DNA from 4 places in the Pantoea folii genome. Region 1 is predicted to be linked to each of the others. Evidence: riboswitches for the same ligand, from Rfam matches in the RefSeq annotation. Region 1 holds a riboswitch; each other region holds the start of a gene.
What was found. Region 1 has a riboswitch for thiamine pyrophosphate ahead of AC1MDE_RS17750 (FAD-dependent oxidoreductase). Riboswitches for the same ligand answer to the same signal wherever they lie in the genome.
Positions count from the first base shown of each region.

Region 1 (5,612 bases):
TTTGCCGCCAACATTGCCAGACGGGTAAACCCTCGCGCTTCCAACACCGAGGCCGCCTGCGCCGCGCGAATGCCGCTGGCACACACCAGCACGATGCGCCGATCCTGCGGCGGCTGCCAATCGACTATGGCGTGCGGCAGAATGCGTTCGACGATGTTCGCTACGCTGACGGGGGCTTCTTCCACACTGCGCAACTCGACAATGCAATCATCTTTCGTCAGCAGTTGCTCATCGATAAAGGGCACGCTGTTTTCTGGCTCTTCCGCGCCGTCAAAACGAAATGCGCGCATATGCCAGTTGATGAAGTCGCAGTTGATCACACTGCCGAGGGGTGAAGGTTGCAGATCCAACAGCACGCTGAGTGCCATCTGCGCCTGCATTGCACCCAAAGTCGCCACTGCCGGTCCCATCACGCCTGCGATGTTGCAGTTGGCTGCGGAGGCGGGTAAGCGTGGAAACAGTGCCCGATAGCTCGGCGCGCTGCCGCAGAAGCCACCGACGTAGCCCTGACGACCTAATACTGATGCACTGATCAAAGGAATCTGCGTTGCCATACAGGCGTCGGAGAGTTGATAGGTCACCGCGAAGTTATCAGCGGCATCAATCACCAGATCGATATCCGTGAGGAGGTGCGGCAGATCGCTGGCGCCGATAGCCCGTGGCACCACCTCTATCTGCACCTCGGGATTACGTTGCACCAGCGCCTGTTGCGCACGTGCTGCCTTGCTGTGACCGATGTCCTGCATCGTAAACAGCGTCTGGCGATGAAGATTGTGTAAGGCCACTTCATCGTCGTCACACAGGCGGATAAAACCGACGCCTGCGCCAACCAGCTGCGGCAGTAATGTAGCGCCCAACCCGCCTGACCCCACCACCAGGACGCACGCATCCGCCAGCTTTTGCTGACCTTCGACACCGATTTCCGGCAGCATCATCTGCCGTTGATAGCGATCCATGATGGCTCCTTAACTCAAACTCGCCAGACCGAAGATCGGTGTTGAAGCTGCCGCCATATCCCGTTTCTCCATCAAACCAGCACTGCGTGCGGCCTGTCCCGCTTCAATCGCCAGCCGGAAACCGTTCGCCATGCCAACCGGATCGCCGGCTTTCGCCACCGCGGTATTGAGCAGGATGCCATCGAAGCCCATCTCCATCGCCTGTGCGGCCTGTGATGGCGCACCGATGCCTGCATCAATTATCAACGGGATGTCGCTGAACCATGCCCGCATCGCGCGTAATCCTTCAATGTTGCGCAGGCCCTGCCCGGAACCGATCGGCGCGCCCCACGGCATCAGCAGTTCACAACCGGCTTCCAGCAGCTTCTCACCGACGATCAAATCTTCGGTGGTGTACGGGAAGACCTGAAAACCGTCCGCACACAGGATGCGTGCCGCTTCAACCAGCGCAAAAGGATCGGGCTGGAGCGTGTCGGCATGCCCGATCACCTCCAGTTTGATCCACGAGGTGTTGAACAGTTCGCGCGCCATCTGCGCGGTGGTCACCGCCTCTTTCACCGTGTGACAGCCTGCGGTATTGGGTAGCACGCGAATATCCAGCCCGGTCAGCAGCTCGCGAAAAGCCGCGCCCGCCGCGCCTTCACGACGCAAACTCACGGTGATGATTTCCGTGCCAGAGGCGGCAATGGCCTGTTGCAGAATCGCCGGTGATGGATAGCCCGCGGTGCCAAGCAGAAAACGTGACTGCGGATCGAAATCGTAAAACATGTTTCAACCTCCCTGCATCGGGGACAAGACTTCCAACTGACAGCCCTCTTCCAGCTGCTGGCTGCTGTACTGACTTTTAGGCACAAAGTTGCCGTTGAAAGCGCTGGCAACGCATGCGGCATCAATTTGCTGCTCGATCAGCAATTCGCTGAGCGTGCTGGCCTCAGTGCGGATCGCCCGGCCGTTAAGCTGAATATTCATAGGATTGTTCCCCGAAAAGGCGCTGCATCAGCTGTTCTGCCATCATTGGCGCCAGCAGAAAACCGTGGCGATACATGCCGTTAAGATAATAAGTGTCGTTTTGATAATGGATTTCTGGCAGGTTGGCCGGATAAGCAGGACGTAAACCGCTGCCGCTTTCGACTACGCGGGCTTCCGCCAGAGCAGGATGAATAGCGTAGGCCGCGCTGAGCAGTTCCATCATGGCGCGCGCGCTAATCGGGCTGGCATCGTCGCTTTCCACCATGGTGGCGCCGAGCATGAAATGACCATTACGGCGCGGCACCAGATAGCAGGGAAAGCGCGGATGCAAGAGGCGAATCGGACGCGAAAAGTGCACTTCATCGCTGTGCAGAATCACCATCTCGCCACGCACAGCACGCAGGCGCGGAAGGTCGGCTTTGGCATGCATGCCACGACAATCAATCACCCGGCCCGAAGGTTGTATTGCATCAAAACGCACGCCGCGCTGTAACAGCTTTTCGCGCATTTCCGTGAGCGCCAGGCGCGGGTCGAGATGTGCTTCCCCGGCAAAAAACAGCCCACGGGCAAAACGCCCGGCCAGCAACGGTTCAATGTCACCGGGATCGACCCATTGGTGCTTTTCGGTCATGCGCGCAAAACGGTTAAGTTCCTGGCTGTCGCGCGGTGGCGCCACCACCAACGTTCCCTGATGTGCCACGCTGCTGACACGCTGTTGCCACCAGCCAGCGGCGTGTTGCCCGAGAGAGATCACTTCCTGCGGGGCACTTTCAGATTCACACCAGGGTGCAAGCATGCCGCCAGCAAACCAGGAAGCAGGCTGGCGGGAGTCGTCGCCAATGACGTCGACGTCTTCGCCGCGTTCAGCCAGCAGCGTCGCCACGCAGAGACCAGCCACGCCGCAGCCTAATACCGTCCAGCGGCTCACAGCAGGTTATCCGGGATATAAAGGGAATTCACATCGGCCTCTCAGTGTTGACTGAGACCCGCAGATACAGGAGGAGGGAAAGGGCGCGAGCGATCCTCTGCGCCAGACAACACCGGAGCGGTGCTGTCAGTCTTCCTACGCCAGTATCAACTGGGTCAGGTTCAAAGGGTCGCTAAGCCGCGCATTGCGCTTTTAGCCTCTCAGTCTCTTTGGCGAGACTCCCCCGACGCGTCTATTTGTATTGCAGGCGCAGGTCGCCGTCAAGCACGGATTACCGCAGATAGCCATCACGTCATCGCATGGCATTTATCGCTACGTACACGTTCTGGATCGAAAACGTAACATATGGTATACAAAGGCATTATTGCTACTTTTCAAGCGCAAAGAAATTATAGGTGATGTTGGACTCATTATGAAAAATATTAGAATTGCCTTTATTAAAGCCGGTTGGCACAAAGAGATTGTGCACAATGCGTTGGTGGGTTTTGAGCAAGAATTAAAAGCACAGAACGTTGAAGCGGAATTAAAAGTGCTGGAAGTGCCGGGCGCATTTGAAATGCCGCTGCTGGCAAAACGCTTAGCGGAAACCGGTAAATACGACGCGATTGTAGCGGCTGCGCTGGTGGTGGATGGCGGTATCTATCGTCACGATTTCGTTGCTGCAGCCGTGGTTGATGGCCTGATGAACGTTCAGCTGACCACCAATGTGCCAGTGTTCTCTGTCTCACTGACGCCGCACAATTTCCAGCCGGTCGATGTGCTGGAAAACTTCTATACCGAACACTTTATTAAGAAAGGCAAAGAGGCCGCGCGTGCTGCGCTGGCGATTCATAATTTGTCGATCGATTAATTCCCTCTCAGGAACACTTCATTATTCGCGGTGAAGTGTTCTTGCTCTCAATAATACCTCCCTGCCCTTAAGAACAATATGTTCTACGTTATTTCGAAAATCGCATAAGCCACTTTCATTACTCTCCTCTGCTACTTCAACTTACGTAAATTTTTGTCGTAAACAGCAAAAGGTGTACAAAAACACTTCACATTCATAGCATTCACTATAATGTATAGCACATGCTATACTTCTCAGGGGATGACTATGTTGACCAGGCACGTTATATCAGTTGTGATGCTTACACTCGCGATGAGCGCTTCAGCGCTTGCCGCTGACAAACTTAAAGTGGTCACCACTTTCACGGTGATCGCAGACATGGCAAAGAACGTCGCAGGTGATGCCGCCGAAGTGACATCCATCACCAAGCCCGGTGCGGAGATCCATGAATACCAACCAACCCCCGGCGATATTCGTCGCGCGCAGGGTGCCGATTTAATCCTGGTAAACGGTTTTAATCTGGAAATGTGGTTTAGCCGCTTCTATCAGCGCCTGAAAGGCGTGCCGCAAGTCACAGTGACCGAGGGCATTGAACCCTTAGGTATTACCGAGGGACCCTACAACGGCAAACCCAACCCACATGCCTGGATGTCACCAGACAATGCGCTGATTTACGTCGATAACATCCGTAAAGCACTGCAAAAATACGATCCTGCCAATGCCGCCGTTTATCAGGCCAATGCGGATCGCTATAAAACGCAAATCCAGCAAACCCTGGCGCCGATGCGCGCGGAGATTGAAAAACTGCCGGAAAACCAGCGCTGGCTGGTGACCAGTGAGGGCGCTTTTTCCTATCTGGCACGTGATTTGGGTCTGAAAGAACTTTATCTCTGGCCGATCAATGCCGATCAGCAAGGCACACCGCAACAGGTGCGCAAAGTGATTGATGCGGTGAGAGCCAACCACATCCCGACTATCTTCAGCGAAAGCACCATCTCCGCCAAACCGGCTCAACAGGTCGCGCGTGAAGCGGGTATTCACTACGGTGGCGTGCTGTATGTTGACTCTCTCAGCAACAGTGACGGGCCGGTTCCGACCTACCTTGATCTGCTGCGCGTGACCACCGATACCGTAGCCAAAGGCATCACCGCCGGGAGCCAAAAATGACCCTAAACGTGCAGGATGTTAGCGTAACCTACCGCAACGGTCACACTGCGCTGCGTCAGGCATCTTTCTCCGTGCCAGCGGGCAGCATCGCCGCGCTGGTGGGCGTCAACGGCTCCGGGAAATCCACACTGTTTAAGGCCATTATGGGCTTCGTGCCGCTTTCGACGGGTCAGGTCACGCTGGCAGAGATGCCCGCGAAGCGTGCGCTAAAACACAATATCGTCTCCTATGTGCCGCAATCCGAAGAGGTGGACTGGAGCTTCCCGGTGCTGGTGGAAGATGTGGTGATGATGGGCCGCTACGGCTATATGAATATGCTGCGCATCCCGCGTGCGGAGGACAAACGCAGCGTGGATAAAGCGCTGGCGCGCGTCGGGATGAGTGATTACCGCCATCGTCAGATTGGTGAACTCTCCGGCGGGCAGAAAAAACGCGTCTTCCTCGCACGTGCGCTGGCGCAGAGTGGGCAACTCATCCTGCTGGATGAGCCCTTCACCGGCGTCGATGTCAAAACCGAGGCGGCGATCATCACCCTGTTGCAGGAGCTGCGCGATGAAGGCCGCACTATGCTGGTCTCCACGCACGATCTTAACACCATCCCTGATTACTGCGACCGCTGTGTGCTGGTCAAAAACACCGTGCTGGCTAGCGGCTTATTGCATGACACTTTCACCGCTGCCAACCTGGCGCGCACCTTTGATGGTGAGGTGCAGCAGCGCAATGCGGCACTGTTGCAGAAGATAGCCGCACGACCGGGGGCGGA
Region 1 covers NZ_JBWXON010000015.1:130,377-135,988, reverse strand. The annotation lists gene AC1MDE_RS17765 (ThiF family adenylyltransferase) at 1-956, opposite strand, end outside; gene AC1MDE_RS17760 (thiazole synthase) at 966-1,724, opposite strand; gene thiS (sulfur carrier protein ThiS) at 1,728-1,925, opposite strand; gene AC1MDE_RS17750 (FAD-dependent oxidoreductase) at 1,909-2,853, opposite strand; TPP riboswitch at 2,969-3,088, opposite strand; gene AC1MDE_RS17745 (6,7-dimethyl-8-ribityllumazine synthase) at 3,266-3,703, shown strand; gene AC1MDE_RS17740 (metal ABC transporter substrate-binding protein) at 3,980-4,849, shown strand; gene AC1MDE_RS17735 (manganese/iron ABC transporter ATP-binding protein) at 4,846-5,612, shown strand, end outside.

Region 2 (5,612 bases), on a different contig from region 1:
TCGGTACCACTGGACTGCCATTCCGTTATTGGGTGATCACCTTCATCATCGGTTTCGTGATGTTCCTGATTGTAGAAGTTGAGAAACCGCTCACCCGCCGATTCAGAACGGCTTGAGTCTGCTGCCGCCCGTCACGCTGGTGTCAGCGAGGCGGGCGGTGTTTAAGACGATACATGTTGATTTCGGGCCAAAAGATGGGATTTAAACGTTGCAGGACATTTGCTGTCATCAAGTCAGAGAGGAAAGTGTCGCACGGGCTCGACAACCTTCACCGGTTTCTTTCTCTTTGGTTTTGTCGCCCTGCACAGTGCTGGCATAGCTGCCTTAGATTTTTCTGGCTCGATAGTCTTATTCACAGTGATACAGCACGGGCAGTAATGAACATTCGCATATTGCGCTGCGGCGACGGTTAATGCCTGGCTGTGGTTATACATACTGCCAATAAACGCCCGTGAATCGATACCGGGTAACTGTTCACATCCTGCGGTATGCAACAGCAAGCCCCTGCGGGCGTGATCGCAGACGTAATATTTCGTTGCCTTATACATGGTTTTTTATCCGTTTGCTGTGTGAGTCAATGGACTCATTAAAGTTTATCGTATTCAATATCTTGTAAATTTGAACATCTCACTACGGCCTGAAACTCAGATTGCCCACGATGGCTCGCCAAAGTAAACGGAACGATAATACGTGTACCATTTTTTGCTACGCTTTCGTTGTGGAACAGAAGAGAGCCCAGGGTGATTCTATTTTTTCCAAACATCTCGGTATGGGATTTATTGAGGAGACCTTTCTCTACGGCAATAACCGCATCACGACTGTGAACGGTCACACAGGCTATTTCATCTTTTTGATTTTCTACGTTCCGCGAATATACCTCATAACCCGACGCAGACAAAATAATCCCCAGGGCACCGAGTGCTCCAACCTTAGCGGAAGTCTTCATTTTAAATTCCCTTAAGTGCTTCACAAACAGTCTCTGGTCTAACTAACGGAAAATCAAGACTATTTCTGGTTTATTTGATGAAATGAATTGATGTGTATTGCAGATGCCGCCTGGTCATTATCTGATAATGGTTGGGATAAAATCTGAATATTACGTACCACAAAAAAATCCTGTGAGATTTATTGAAGAGGGACTCGAACAAATAAAACGGGCATTAAAGCTAAAGTACATCAAATATCCTGGTTAATAACTTGTTAATGGTAGAGTTATGGCATTCTCATGACATTTTTTCCTGGATTAATGCTGAGGCCAGAAGTATCTGATGATAAAAACTCACAGCTCGCTCATTCAGCAGGGCTATTCACATTAATCAATGAATCACCGCGAAGCTGAAACGCTCGTCGTGCATCTGGTCAGATAAAAAGATCAGTGTGTTAAAACAGCAAATGGTTTAACCTTTAACGACCGTCTGCAGTAGATTTAAAGTAAGCTTAATAAAATCAGTGAGTTGATTGACGTTTTATTGAGCGGCCTTTTGATTGACTGCGACCTGTTCCAGGGGGTGCCCGGTTAGCGGGCTGAGATTCTACCCGCCAGCGTTTTCGCGTTGGCAACGTGGTGACCCTACGAACCTGATCCGGCTAATACCGGCGTAGGGAGCGGAACACAGGGCGACACTGCGTCCTGATCCCATCTTTGTGCTTGTAGCGGACAGACTCTACTCATCAGGCCCGGCCTGAGAAATTTCGCGCAATCGCAACTGGTGGACTCGCCCATGACTGAAGCTGCTTTGATCGACGCTTTGCTCACCTTTCTTCAGCGTCAGGATACAACCGACGACGACTTTAACCGCATGGCGCTTGCCGTCTTCGCGTACCAATTTGAACACAACCTCCCTTATCGCCGTTTCGCCATGCAGCGCGGTCGCACACCGTTTATGGTGAAAAACTGGCGTGCCATCCCGGCAATTCCCATTACCGCGTTTAAGGATCTGACGCTGAGCTGCCATGCCACCGATGACGTCGAAGCGGTATTTATGACCAGCGGAACCACCGGCACGGTGAAAGGTCGCAGCTATCATCCGACGCTTGACGTCTGGAAATGCTCGATGATGCAGAATTTCAGCCAGCGCTTTATGGCGGGCGAAGAGCGGATTCGCATGGGCATTTTGTTCCCTGATAATCGGGCGCTGCCCAACTCTTCGCTGGCCCATTACCTGACATTAGCGGTGGAAAAATTTGGCACCGCCGAGAGCGAAGTGCTGTTGGATGACAGCGGTATCGCGATGGATCGCCTGTTTGCTGCGTTGGAGCAGGCTGAAGCACAGGGCGAACCTTATGCGCTGCTGGGCGCGAGCTACAGCTTTGTCCATCTGCTCGACGAACTGCAGCGCCAGGGGCGACATTTTGCATTACCCGCTGGAAGCCGAATTTTGGATACCGGTGGATTTAAGGGGCAATCCCGTGAGATTGAGGCCGAGCAGTTTTACGCCGAGCTGAGTGCGGCGTTGGGCGTGCCGCGCACGCACTGCATCAACATGTACGGCATGACCGAACTGAGCAGCCAGTTTTATGACGATGGCAACGTTGCCTGTCCCTCGGTGAAATCCGGCCCGCACTGGATCCGCACCCGCGTGGTCAATCCACTCACAGGCGATGAAGTGCCCGAAGGCGAGATGGGCGTGCTGGTGCACCATGATCTGGCTCATTTCAATTCAGTGTCTGCCTTACTGACCGAGGATGCTGGCCGCGCGGTCACTGGCGGCTTCCATCTGCTAGGCCGGGTCACCGGAGCGGATGCGAAGGGCTGTTCGCTGGCGATGGAAGAGTTCCTGGCTGCTGCGCAGGGTGCAGTGTGAAAGAGGTCGCGGGTTATCTACCGGGATGTTTATCACCTGAAGGGGTGCAGTGGCGCACGCTGAGTTTTAGCCATCACGGCCAGCATCTGGATGTCGACGTGCCCGATCTGAATCCGGCACAAATTACACTTCTCAGCGCACATCTGCGCGATCACGCTCGCGCTTATCTCACAACGCTGAGCGTGGCGAAGATCGTCGCAATTATTGATGAGGCCATTGCGCGTTTGCTGGATCGAAACCATCCATTGCGCCGCAAGGCCGAAATGCTGCTGGCGATTGTCACCGGTTATGACGCCGAGATGATTCGCCTTGGGCTTACCGGATACCTTAAAACTTTTCGACAGCCGCAGCTCAAGCGCTTTTTAACCGAGGACTTTAACGATCCACAGCTGCTGGATGATTTTCAGCCGCGACCTAATGGCGGCTTCGCACGGGCATTTGGCCCGGACCTGCTCATGCATATCTGGGCAGGAAATGTGCCGGGTCTACCGCTGTGGAGTCTGATTTGTGGATTGCTGGTGAAAGCGGGCAGCGTGGGCAAACTGCCTGGTGCCGAACCGCTGATGGCGGGCTGGTTCGCGCAACTGCTGGCTGAAATCGATCCCCAACTTGGCGAATGCCTGGCGGTAGTGTGGTGGAAAGGCGGCGAAGCCGAAGCAGAAAAACACTGGTTAACACAGCCTGACGTGGTGATGGCTTACGGTGGTAATGCCGCGCTGGCTGCAATCAAACACCAACTGCCGGTCACCACGCGTTTTCTGCCGCACGGCCATAAAATCAGCGTGGGACTGGTGGCGCGTTCGGCACTGGATACAAGGCAGGGCGTCTATCTGGCGCAGCGCGCGGCCTATGACGTCATGCGCTATGACCAGGCGGGCTGTTACTCACCGCAAATGCTGTTCGTTGAACGCGGCGGGCGCATCACGCCGCAGGAATTCGCGGAGTACATCGCCCATGAACTGCGAGCGCTGGCGCGCAAATATCCGCGTCGAGTGCTGTCTTCGGCTGAAGTTAATAGCGTGGCAACCTGGCGCAGCCGTGAAGAGATTCGCGCGTTGCAGGACGATCGCATCCTGTTCGGCGAGGCAATGGACAATTGGTCGGTGGTGGTAGTAGATGGCCCCGAAGCTCTGATGCCGTCGGCACTCGGACGCACGCTTAAAGTGGTGGCCGTTGATGAGATTGAGGATGCGATTGCATTGATTTCTCAGCAGAAAATTTATCTGCAAACGGCGGCGGTGGCGGCCACACCACGCGAGCTGTTTGGTCTCGCCGCGCGGCTAGGGCAAGCCGGTATCACCCGTATTACTGCCTTTGGCAGCATGACATCGCCTGCCGCCGGATGGCATCACGATGGCCGCTTTAGCCTGCTGGATCTGGTCACCTTTACGGAAATAGAGGCATCTGCTGAAACTGCCGCTGAGCGCTTCGCGCCCTATGCGGATTGAATCCACGTTTTTACAGAAGGTAAACGATGAAATTTGCTGATCAAACGATTCTGGTGACGGGTGCGAGTCGGGGTATTGGTGCAGCTATCGCGCAGGCTTTCGCCGCTGAGGGTGCGCTGGTGGTGGTGAACTACCTGCGCAGTGAAGCTGCCGCGATGGAAGTGGTAAAGCGCTGTGAAGCACTGGGCGGTTCGGCCATCGCCATTCGAGCCGATGTCACCTCAGCAGAGCAGGTAGCGGCAATGATGGAGCAGATCGCTAACACCATGGGTCGTCTGGATGCGGTGGTGAACAATGCTTTCGCGCCTTATGTTTTCGATACCGACAATCGACAGCGATTTTGGGAAACGTCATGGCAGGGCTACCAGAGCCAGTTTGACGGTGCCGTCGGCGCGGCCTACAACGTCTGCCAGGCCGCGTTGCCGCTGATGCGCTCACGCACACGCGGCAGCATTATCAATCTTTCCAGCGATCTGGTGGCGCGTCCGTCTGTTCCTTACCACGATTACGTCACGGCGAAATCCGCATTAATAGGCTTTAGCCGTTCACTCGCCGCTGAACTGGGGCCGCTGGGGATTCGCGTGAACTGTGTTGCGCCGGGTCTGGTCTATCCCACGGATGCCAGCAGTGCGACGCGAGAAGACGTGCGCGATTTTATCACCGCACAAACGCCGCTGCGCCGAATTGCCGAGCCAGTGGATGTCGCCGGTCCGGTGATGTTTTTAGCCTCAGAATGGAGCGAGTTTGTCACCGGGCAAACGCTGTATGTGGATGGCGGGTTGGTAATGGGATGACGGGGGACGAACGCTGATATTGTTGGCAGCACGATGGGTTAACGTTAGTCTGATCACTGATGTATCAATTTGCTAACGCCGCTTAACGTAAACAGGGAGGTTTAATGAATACCGCAACTATCCGCGCCGTCATCGGTGGAACGCTTTTAATGGCGTCGAGCTTAGTATCGGCGTCTGCCGCACAGCCATTGCCTGTGCCTCCAGAATATCCGAACTCACAGCGAATCTCTGTAGAGAGGCAAGGGGCGGGAACGGATGTCATACTGATTCCGGGGCTGGCGTCATCGCGCGACGTTTGGGCCGATTTATCCGCAAAATTACGCAAGAACCATCGCATTCATCTTATCGAGCTTGCAGGCTTTGCGAGTACGCCTGCCATTGCCAACCCGGACGGAAAAATAATGGCTCCGGCAGTTGACGCCATCGCTGCATATATTCACGGCCAGCACATCAAGGGTCCGGCGATCATTGGCCATTCCCTTGGGGGAGAAATGGCATTGATGCTGGCTGCTCGTCATCCTGACCTGGTGGGGCGCGTGATGGTCGTTGATGCGTTGCCGTTCTAT
Region 2 covers NZ_JBWXON010000001.1:540,746-546,357, reverse strand. The annotation lists gene AC1MDE_RS02680 (cation-transporting P-type ATPase) at 1-116, shown strand, start outside; gene AC1MDE_RS02675 (hypothetical protein) at 587-946, opposite strand; TPP riboswitch at 1,495-1,623, shown strand; gene AC1MDE_RS02670 (LuxE/PaaK family acyltransferase) at 1,722-2,804, shown strand; gene AC1MDE_RS02665 (acyl-CoA reductase) at 2,801-4,252, shown strand; gene AC1MDE_RS02660 (3-oxoacyl-ACP reductase) at 4,279-5,046, shown strand; gene AC1MDE_RS02655 (alpha/beta fold hydrolase) at 5,151-5,612, shown strand, end outside.
Region 2: it holds a riboswitch for thiamine pyrophosphate, as region 1 does, so the genes downstream of both, AC1MDE_RS02670 (LuxE/PaaK family acyltransferase) here and AC1MDE_RS17750 (FAD-dependent oxidoreductase) in region 1, are expected to answer to the same signal.

Region 3 (5,612 bases), on a different contig from region 1:
GCTCTCTCATGCTAAGGCCGCCAGTGTAGCATTTTCACGGCGCGCTGGCGCGACACAGGGCAACGGTATCTTCAATCAACCGCCGTGCCACCGTGCCCGGTGGCGGTAACAAGGGCAAATCGTCATAGCGATACCAGCCGGCATCCAGCAACTCTTTGCCATCATGCTGCAACTCACCGCCCTCATATTCGGCCATAAACGCCATCATTAATGAATGCGGGAACGGCCAGGGCTGCGAGGTGACGTAGCGGACATTTTTAACCCGGACGTTGCTCTCTTCCATCACTTCACGCGCGACGGCCTGCTCCAGCGTCTCCCCGACCTCAACAAAGCCAGCTAATACTGTGTAAATGCTGTTGCGATGACGCGCATGGTTGGCCAGCAGAATCTCCTCCCCCCGGCGAATCGCCACGATAATGCACGGCGCGATTTGCGGGTAATAGCGTTCGCGACAGTGGTGACACAGACAGGCAAACTCGCGCTTACTGAGGTGCATTTCGTGGCCGCAGTAGCCACACCAGCGGTGTGAGCGGTAGAATTCGGCGAGTTGAACTCCACGCCCAACCATCTGAAAAAGCCCAACATCTTCGTCGATAAGCTGGCGAACAGAGCCCATATTGTCAGGTCGTGATTCACGTATCAGCCAGACATTCTCCGCCTGCCATTCGCCAATCAAAATCGCGGTTTTTCCAGTCAGGCCAAAATCGCCGGATAAGCCATGCGGCAGTTCACCTTGCGGTAACCAAAGTTTTTGTTCATGGCTGACAATCCACCAGCCAGCGTCTACGCTTGAGATCTCACGTTGCATCTTATTCGTTGTCCTTAGCGTCAAATGGCACGCTGAAATCCTGATGTTAAGTGTGGAATGGATAACTATAACTCACCCGGAGCCCCATATGCTTACCCAGTTAGATGACCTGGCCAGGCGTGTAAGTGGCGGTAATGAACTTGTTGATGCGTGGCTGCGCGCGCGCCGACAGTTGCTTGTCAGCTATTACGCATTAATTGGCATCAAGCCAAACAAAGAGGCGCTCAGTGCCCTGGATGAACAGGCGCTGGATGCGTTTTGTCACGGCCTGGTAGATTACCTCTCAACCGGTCATTTCAGTATTTATGAACGCATTATCAGTGAGATGGAAGGCGATAGCCCACTCATTGCGGCAGCCCAACTCTATCCCGCTCTGGAAGCGAATACCGATCGCATGATGCAACTGTATGACAGCCATCTGCAGCAGGCCATCAACGACGATAACTGCGTAGAATTCCAGAAGGCGTTATCCGAAGTGGGTGAAGTGCTGGAGTCACGCTTCACGCTGGAAGATAAGCTGGTGCAACTCGCCTGGGATAACCAGCTGGCGCGCCCACCGGTCGCCAATGAAAGCAGCATGGCTCGCCCCGCTTAACTTCGGCCCCATGTAAAAAACTTGTTATTCCGAAAAAGCCCTCTTATGCTGAATGGGCTTTTTTATTGAGGCCTATTCACGTTTTTATGCGTCTCTTTAAAGCAATCTAGAGTCAAATTTTGCGATATAAGCGTAGCGTGCGCAGCCAGTTCACGCTCGGACAGCGCGCAGTGGCCGGAGCGTACACGTAGTACGTGACGGACACGAGCACTGCCCAAACGTGAAATGGCAAGCAAAGTAGCTTATATCGTAAAATTCAACCTTGTCGGAGTGCCCTAAGGGGCTGAGACCGTTTATTCGGGATCCGCGGAACCTGATCAGGTTAGTACCTGCGAAGGGAACAAGAGTAGACATTCACAGAGCGATGCGTGTTGGCGCCCGGCATCGTCCCTGTTACTCCTTCCGAACTCTGGACAAGCAACTTCCCCTTAATTCAGGAAATTTGCTATGTCTGTTGCTAAAACTTCTCGTCGTGAACAACGTGCACAAGCGCAGGAATTTATCGATTCGCTGCAAGGCACCGCTTTCCCCAATTCAAAACGTATCTGGATTACCGGCAGCCGAGCGGATATCCGTGTGCCGATGCGCGAAATCCAGCTTAGCCCTACACACATCGGTGGCACAAAAGAGAATCCACAGTATGAGCACAACGAACCAGTGCCGGTATATGACACGGCAGGTGCTTATGGCGACCCCGCGGCCACCATTGATGTGCATCGGGGATTAGACCGATTGCGTGAAAACTGGATCGCTGAACGCGATGACAGCGAAGCGATCCACCAGTTGAGTTCGCAATACACTCAGCAACGCTTAGCCGATGAAGGGCTGGATCACCTGCGCTTCGAGCAGTTACCGCAGCCGCGTCGTGCCAAAGCTGGCCGCTGCGTCACACAGCTGCATTACGCACGTCAGGGCATGATTACACCCGAGATGGAATTTATTGCGGTGCGAGAAAACATGGGCCGCGAACGTATTCGTGGTGAAGTGCTACTGCAACAGCACCCGGGCCACAGTTTTGGTGCCAATCTGCCGGAAAACATCACCGCCGAATTTGTGCGCCAGGAAGTTGCCAGCGGCCGCGCTATCATACCCTCCAATATTAATCACCCCGAATCCGAGCCGATGATCATTGGCCGTAACTTTCTGGTGAAGGTGAACGCCAATATAGGCAACTCAGCGGTGAGCTCATCGATCGAAGAGGAAGTGGAGAAACTGGTGTGGTCAACACGCTGGGGGGCGGATACCGTGATGGACCTCTCCACAGGCCGCTATATCCATGAAACGCGCGAGTGGATTTTGCGAAACAGCCCGGTGCCGATTGGTACTGTGCCCATTTATCAGTCACTGGAGAAAGTGAATGGCGTGGCGGAAGACCTTAACTGGGAGATTTTCCGCGATACCCTGCTCGAGCAAGCAGAACAGGGGGTGGATTACTTCACTATTCACGCTGGTGTGCTGCTGCGCTATGTGCCGATGACGGCTAATCGTCTGACCGGTATTGTCTCGCGTGGTGGTTCGATCATGGCGAAATGGTGCCTGTCACATCATCAAGAGAGTTTCCTCTATCTGCATTTCCGCGAGATCTGTGAAATCTGCGCCGCCTATGATGTCGCGCTCTCACTCGGTGATGGCCTGCGTCCGGGATCGATTCAGGACGCCAACGATGAAGCCCAGTTTGCCGAGTTGCATACCTTAGGTGAGTTGACCAAGATCGCCTGGGAATACGATGTGCAGGTAATGATTGAAGGTCCAGGCCATGTGCCAATGCAGATGATCCGCCGCAACATGACCGAACAGTTAGAGCACTGTCACGAAGCGCCGTTTTACACGCTTGGCCCACTGACCACCGATATCGCCCCCGGGTACGATCATTTTACCTCCGGCATTGGTGCCGCGATGATTGGTTGGTTTGGCTGCGCCATGCTGTGCTACGTCACACCGAAAGAGCACCTCGGTTTGCCGAATAAAGAAGATGTTAAGCAGGGGCTGATTACCTACAAGATCGCCGCGCATGCAGCCGATCTGGCTAAGGGCCATCCCGGCGCTCAGATCCGTGATAACGCCATGTCGAAAGCACGCTTTGAATTCCGTTGGGAGGATCAGTTCAATCTGGCGCTCGATCCGCATACGGCACGCGCTTATCACGATGAGACATTGCCGCAGGAATCGGGCAAAGTGGCTCACTTCTGCTCAATGTGCGGTCCAAAATTCTGTTCGATGAAAATTACCCAGGAAGTGCGCGAATATGCTGCTCGCCAGCAGGCAGAAGCCCAGCCCATTGAAATTGGCATGGCGCAGATGTCGGATGCCTTCCGCAGCCGTGGTGGCGAGCTTTATCACGCCGCCGATGCCCTTAAAGAGGAAAAAGTATGACCGATGCCTTTCCAGCCACGGCCCCGAAACTGGGGCTGTACCCTGTTGTTGATAGCGTAGAGTGGATTGCACGCTTACTGGAGGCTGGCGTTCGCACCATCCAGTTGCGCATCAAAGATTGCCAGGATCATGAAGTAGAAGACGCAGTGCGCGAGGCAATTGCGCTGGGCAAGCAGTATCGTGCACGCCTGTTTATCAACGATTACTGGCGATTAGCGATTAAATATAACGCCTATGGCGTGCATCTTGGTCAGGAAGATTTGGACGTGGCTAATCTGGACGCTATCCGCCAGGCAGGTTTGCGTCTTGGGTTATCGACTCATGATGATGCCGAGTTGGACCGCGCGCTGGCGCTGCGTCCTTCCTACATTGCACTGGGACACATTTACCCTACGCAAACCAAAGATATGCCTTCCGAACCACAGGGTGTTATAGAACTGAAACGCCACATGGCACGGTTGCAGGATATACCGACTGTGGCGATTGGCGGTATATCCCTTGCGCGCGTACCTGAAGTTTTGGCCACTGGCGTTGGAAGCGTTGCCGTGGTGAGCGCCATTACTCAGGCGGGAGACTGGCGTCAGGCGACACAGGAGCTGCTGGCACTGGTTGAAGCTGGAACCCAGCCTGCAGAAGCGCTGTAACGTCATGCAAACTTGGTGGATTGGCTGGAAGCTCACGCGCAGCCGGCTTTTTGCGGGCTGGCGTGAATTTCCGTTCAGGATAAAGTGTGCCTGCCCGCTGTCGCTGGCAGTGGGCCAGGGCTGGTCTACCTCTCTCTCCAGCCCTGCCTTTCTACTCTAATCAGTCAGGGAAGGAGCCTGTTCCGTTTCGATATGACAGGCGTGCATGGCCTGCTCCACCGCAGCGCCAAGCTGGGCGATGGCCTGTTCAGTTTGCTCATTGATGGGCAAACCATAATTGAGGCGCAAGCAGTTGCGATATTTTCCCGAGGCAGAAAACAGTGATCCGACAGCGACCTGAATGTTCAACGTGCGCAATTCGCCGTTTAGCCGAACCGCATCAAACGCTTCAGGTAATTCAATCCACATCAGGAAGCTGCCCTGCGGACGCGAGACACAGATTCCGCACGGGAAATAGTGGCGTACCCAGCAGCTAAAAGTCTCGTAGTTACGTTGATAAACCTGGCGCATCCGGCGTAAATGCGGCCCATAGTGACCAAGACGAATAAATTCGGCCACCGCATGTTGCGGCTGTGTGGCTGTTGAACCCGTGCCGATATATTTCATATGCAAGACGCGATCGCGATAGCGTCCAGGTGCCACCCAGCCAACACGTAACCCGGGAGCCAGCGTCTTAGAGAATGAACTACACAACAACACCCTGCCATCCATATCCAAAGATTTAATGGTAATGGGACGTGGATACTCCCATGCCAATTCACCGTAGACATCGTCTTCAATAATCGCGGCATCAAAGCGCTGTGCCAGTGCCAGCAACGCACGCTTGCGCGCCTCGGGCATGATAAATCCGAGTGGATTATTGCAATTTGGCACTACTACCACGGCTTTAATGGGCCACTGCTCGAATGCCAACTCCAGAGCTTCGAGGCTAATGCCCGTCACCGAATCGGTAGGGATTTCAATGGCACGGATACCAAGCCCGCGCAGAGTCTGCATCGTGCCATGAAATGTCGGAGATTCAACGGCGATAATATCACCCGGTTCACACACCGCACGGATCGACACGGACAGCGCTTCATGGCAGCCCGTGGTGATCACAATATCCTCTGCGGTGAGCTGACAACCGCTATCGATAGTTAAGCGTGCGACCTGCTCACGCAAGGCCGCAACGCCTAACAGACTGTCATAATTG
Region 3 covers NZ_JBWXON010000032.1:6,995-12,606, forward strand. The annotation lists gene nudC (NAD(+) diphosphatase) at 35-808, opposite strand; gene AC1MDE_RS25115 (Rsd/AlgQ family anti-sigma factor) at 897-1,403, shown strand; TPP riboswitch at 1,660-1,760, shown strand; gene thiC (phosphomethylpyrimidine synthase ThiC) at 1,851-3,776, shown strand; gene thiE (thiamine phosphate synthase) at 3,773-4,420, shown strand; gene AC1MDE_RS25130 (aminotransferase-like domain-containing protein) at 4,577-5,612, opposite strand, start outside.
Region 3: it holds a riboswitch for thiamine pyrophosphate, as region 1 does, so the genes downstream of both, thiC (phosphomethylpyrimidine synthase ThiC) here and AC1MDE_RS17750 (FAD-dependent oxidoreductase) in region 1, are expected to answer to the same signal.

Region 4 (5,612 bases), on a different contig from region 1:
TGACGACCCGGCAGTTTTTCCATCAGGGTAAAGAGTAACAGGCACAGCGATAACAGCAGCAGTGCGGTTACGGCACCGTCTGCGCCGCGATAGGCACCAATTTGCTGGAACAGATAGAACGGTAGCGTGCGGAAATCGGCGCTGCCAAACAGGGCCACCACGCCGAAATCACCAATCGACAGCACGCAGGCAAACGCCAGCGCTTGTGCAATGGGCCGCTTCAGCGCGCGCAGTTCAATCAGTTTCAGGCGATTAATACCAGCAATGCCCAGTGATGCGCAGAGCGGGGTGTAGCGAGCGCTGATATCGCGCATCGGGTTCTCCAGTACCTTCATCGCATAGGGGATGGCAATCAGCGCATTGGTGAAAATCACTAAGCCATCGGCGCGCTGCGGCAGGCCGATGGTGGCGTTGAACAGCAGGAAAAAGCCGCTGGCCAGCACGATGCCGGGCATCGCCAGGATCAGCATACCGCTTAGCTCCATTGCCTGTGCCGCAACTTTGCGCTGACGCTGACGCAGCTCGCGACTGCTCCATAGCAACATGATGGTCAGCACCACGCACAGCAATCCGGCGCCGATGGCGATGCGCAGTGAGGTGAAGGTCGCTTGCCATAACGCGGGCTGTTGCAGGGCACCTGCAACACCACCGCGCAAGCCATCAACGATCACCGCAGCGAGCGGCGGCAGCAACAGCAGTAGCGCACAGACAATCAGTAGCGTGTCGCCGATCCGGGCATGCCAGCAATCCTGCGGGTCACGCCAGCCACGAATATTTTGGCTGCCGGTAGGGATGGCTTTACTGAAACGTTGGCTGAGCAGCACCAGCAGCAAACAGCATCCGAGTTGTAACAGTGCCAGTAGCGCCGCACGACTGGGATCGTAATCAAAACTCAGCGCCTGATAAATCGCTAGCTCTAACGTGGTGGCGCGCGGTCCACCGCCCAATGCCAGTACCGTGGCAAAGCTGGCGAAGCACAGCATAAAAATTAGGGCTGCGGTGGGCAGGATCTGACGTCGCAACCATGGCCACTCGACCAAACGAAACAGATTCCAGCCGCGCAGGCCAAGCTGGGCGGCTAACTGGCGCTGCTCGCCAGGAATGCTTTCCAATGCCTGCAACAGCATGCGGGTGGCAAGCGGCAGATTGAAGAACACATGTGCCAGTAAAATGCCCTGCAAGCCATAGGGCGAGAAGGTGTAATCAATGCCAGGCAGGCTGCAGAGGTGCGCCAGCCAGCCGCTGCGACCGTAAACACTGAGCAAACCAAATACGGCCACTAAAACCGGCAATACCAGCGTCATGGCACACAGGCGCAGCAGCAGATTACGTCCCGGAAAGCGGCGACGATACAACGCGCGTGCCAGCAGAATCGACGGCAGCACCGAGAGCAGGGCAGATAAAAGCGCCTGCTCAAACGAGAAGGCCAGGACGTGGTGCAGATAACTGTCTGACAGCAGAGCGCGCCAGTCAGTGACCGGCGCCGCCATCACTAAGGCGCCAAACGCCAGCAGTGCCACTGCGCACAATAGCAGCGCAACGGCACTTCCAGGAATTAACCAGGCTGGCATTAACGGCTAACGGCTTGTTGCCAGGTGCGAATCCAGTCCGCGCGATGATCGGCCACTTCGGCTGAGCTGTATTGCAGCGCATTCGCCGGCACGGTCAGTGACTGATAACCGGTAGGCAGATCGCTTTTGATCACCGGATACATCCAGTTGCCAGTCGGAATGGTCTGCTGGAAAGCTGGCGACACCATAAATTGCATAAACTGCTGCGCCAGTTTGGGCTGTTTGCTGCTAGCGAGCTGTGCAGCGACTTCCACTTGCAGATAATGGCCTTCGCTAAACGGCGCAGCGGCGTAGTTATCTTTCTTCTCTTCGATGATGTGATATGCCGGAGAGGTGGTGTAACTCAGCACCAGATCGCCTTCGCCTTTCAGGAACAGGCCATAGGCTTCGCTCCAGCCCTTAGTGACGGTGACCGTTTTCTGTGCCAGCTTCTGCCAGGCGTCAGGTGCTTTATCGCCATACACTTTTTGCATCCACAGCAGCAGGCCTAATCCCGGTGTGCTGGTGCGTGGATCTTCATAGATCACACGCCACTTTTCCGGGCTTTCAACCAGTTCTTTCAGGCTTTTCGGTGGGTTCTTCAGCTTGTTTTTATCGTAGACGAAGGCGAAGTAGCCGTAATCGAACGGAACGAAGGTGTCGTTATGCCAGCTATCAGGCAGTTGCAATTTACTGGTGTCGACGGTGCTTTTTGCGAACAGGCCGGTTTTTTCGGCGGCTTGCACGAGGTTGTTATCGAGGCCCAGCACCACATCGGCTTTGCTGTTTTTGCCTTCCATCCGCACGCGGTTGAGCAGCGACACGCCATCTTCCAGCGCCACATAGTTCAGTTCGCAGCCGCACTCGGCTTCAAAGGCTTTTTTAACGGCAGGGCCGGGGCCCCAATCTGCAGAGAACGAGTCGTAGGTGTAAACGGTAAGAACAGGCTTGGCAGCCAACGCCGGGGCAGAGATCAACAGCAACACGGGCAAGACTTTGTTTAACACTTTGCGCTCCTTGAGGAGAAGATAAAGTTGAGTCGCAAAGGATCTGAGTTATCGCTCATCTCAAATCCCTACGCCGGTATGAGCCGGATCAGGTTCGACGGGTTTCTCTCAGCCCAATACCAGGGCACCCCGTTGAGAACGGCTTATTTTAGACACTTCTGTGACAGCGCGAAAGTGTCACAGCTCCGGTGGTGCAAACCAGGCCGATTTAAAGTCAAACCAGCCGAGCGTGTTGAGCCGCACACCGCGCATACTGCGCTGGCCTTCCAGCAGTAACCAGTGATGGAAGAGCGGATGAACAAAGTCGCTGTTCACCAACTGTTTGCTCCACTCGGCCAGAGGCAAGGCTTTCTGTCGCCACTGTTGTGCATCTGCGTGCCAGTCAATCGGAACGCAGTGATGCATGAGCGGCAATTCGTAGAGCTGCGCAAACAGTGCGTAGTCGAGCGGCAGAGTGAAGTTGACGCTGCCGAGCCAGATGTCACTCTCTCCTTCACCTTCGAACCACTCTTCGTAGCTCAGCTCGCGCGTGATCAGCTCAACGCCCTGTTCAGCCAGCAGCGGGCGCAGGGCGTTAGCAATGCCTTCATGCTCGACATGATGGCTGTACCAGCTGATGGTCAGTTGCGTGAGTCCATCGGGCTTTTCGGCTGGGGTGAGATCGCGGCGATGATGCCAGCGCGGTAAGAAACCGTATGCAGGGAACCAGTAGCGCTGATAGCCCACACCCGCATGGTTGAGCAGGGCAATCGGGTTAAGCAGATAGCTCACCCAGCGTCGAAAATGGGCATCCTTACCACGCTCTGAGCGCTGGTCGAACAGCAGGAAATAGCAGCCTTCTTCCAGACGGCTCTCTTCGGATTTCTCATCGGCGGTTTCCCCCTGCAGCTTCACGCCGGCATACACCAGCTCGTCGCTGATTTCCGGCAGCACCCAAATCGACACGTCATCAATCAGAGCGCGATAGCCAAAATAGTCATCAAAGGCGGCGATTTTCAGCTGCGTCTGCTGGTTGCGTACCACGCTGTACGGACCAGTGCCGATGGGTTGACGGGCGAAATGGCGCAACGTCGGCCATTCGCGCGGCAGGATCATCGCGCTGACGCTGGCCAATAGCCACGGCAGCCAGCTATCGGGCTGTGACAGATGAATATCCAGCGTCCAGGGCGCGGGAGAGTGCAGTTTGTCGATATGCGAGAACAGCGGCTGACTGCGTACACGTTCCAGTGAAGCGATGATGTCTTCCATCTCCAGTTCGCGGCCGTGGTGGAAGCGAATCGCGGGTCGTAAAAAGAAACGCCAATGGAGTGGGGAGGTTTGTTGCCAGTGATGGGCGATATCCGCTTCGATTTCCCCCTTTTCCTCATTTATTCGCGTCAGGCCGTTAAAGATTTGTCGCGCCAGATGGGTTTCCGAACGACGCAGCGGCGAGCCCGGCAGCAGATTGGGCAGCGGACGGTAATAGAGCACGCGCAGGATGTGCTTGCCCTGGCGGAAACTGCGCCCGAGATGCGCCGCAATCATCTGCCGCACCTGATTCTTATCGCCCACCAGTTGCACCAACTGTTCAATGCGATCCTGCTCCAGTAGATCCTCGGCGCGCTGCTGCTGCAGTGCTAAGCCGGTGTAATTGAAGCTCAGGGTCGAACGCTTACCGCGCCCGGCTTCTGCCTGCCAAATCAGCCAGCCCGCATCCTGCATGGCATTCAGCAGGTTACGCATGTGGCGGCGCGAGCAGTGCAGTCGTTCAGCCAGATCGCTTAAGGTGGTTTCCTGATCCAGCCCCTGGCAGCTTTGCCACAGACGGATGAACTGCTGTTGCAGTCGCGCAGAGGACATAAAAGGGGAACTCCTTCTCAGAATCGCTCAGTTTTTCCTGCCCCATATTAGAGGCATACTGCCAGGCAATGGAAGAGCGGGAGGCATTCAGCAATGAATGGCGCTCTGCCAGCGGTTCCGCCGACGTGGAGCCTTTTCTGAGTAGGGTGCATTTCACCGCCAGCAGCGTTTTCTCTGCTGGCTTTTTTCGTTTTGCTGTGAAATCTTCTACCCTCTTTGTCTTAGCCTCATTTCTCCGCAAAGGGATTTCTGCATGAAATCGCTGTTAACGCGCCAGCGTCGTATTAATCCGGTTTATCTCTCTTTTATGGCGGTGTCGTTTATGACCGGTGTTGCCGGTGCGTTGCAGGCACCCACACTGAGTTTGTTTTTGACGCGCGAAGTGCAGGTGCGACCGTTTTGGGTCGGGCTATTTTTTACCATCAACGCGATTGCCGGGATTGTGATTAGCCTGCTGATGGCGAAACGTTCGGACAATCGCGGCGATCGTCGCAATCTGATCCTGTTTTGTTGCCTTATGGCGGTACTGAATGCGCTGCTGTTTGCCTTTAATCGTCATTATCTGACGTTGATCAGTGTGGGCGTGTTGCTGTCAGCGCTGGCCAGCGTGGCGATACCGCAGATCTTTGCGCTGGCACGCGAGTATGCCGATCAGTCGGCGCGTGAAGTGGTGATGTTCAGCTCGGTGATGCGTGCGCAGCTGTCGCTGGCATGGGTGATTGGCCCGCCGCTGTCGTTCGCCTTAGCGCTTAACTATGGCTTCGTCACACTGTTCTGCGTGGCGGCGGCGATTTTCCTGCTCAGCATGCTGCTGATTTGGCGCACTCTGCCGTCGGTGCCGCGCGTGGCCGCGACGCCAGAGCAGGTACTGACCCAACTGAGCCCGTGGAAAGATAGCCAGGTGCGAATGCTGTTTATCGCCTCGGTGGTGATGTGGGCGTGCAACACCATGTATATCATCGACATGCCGCTGTATATCAGCTTCACATTGGGGTTGCCGGAAAAACTGGCGGGCTTATTAATGGGAACGGCGGCAGGACTGGAGATTCCTATCATGCTGCTGGCTGGGCACTACGCGAAGCGCTTCGGTAAACGTAAATTGGTGCTGTTAGCGCTGGTGGCAGCGATTCTGTTCTATCTTGGGCTGGTGTTGTTCCAGTCACGCACGGCGTTAATGGTGCTGCAGCTGTTTAACGCGGCGTTTATTGGCATCGTC
Region 4 covers NZ_JBWXON010000009.1:48,718-54,329, forward strand. The annotation lists gene thiP (thiamine/thiamine pyrophosphate ABC transporter permease ThiP) at 1-1,571, opposite strand, end outside; gene thiQ (thiamine ABC transporter ATP-binding protein ThiQ) at 1-1, opposite strand, end outside; gene thiB (thiamine ABC transporter substrate binding subunit) at 1,571-2,557, opposite strand; TPP riboswitch at 2,605-2,699, opposite strand; gene sgrR (HTH-type transcriptional regulator SgrR) at 2,735-4,396, opposite strand; gene AC1MDE_RS12205 (MFS transporter) at 4,650-5,612, shown strand, end outside.
Region 4: it holds a riboswitch for thiamine pyrophosphate, as region 1 does, so the genes downstream of both, thiB (thiamine ABC transporter substrate binding subunit) here and AC1MDE_RS17750 (FAD-dependent oxidoreductase) in region 1, are expected to answer to the same signal.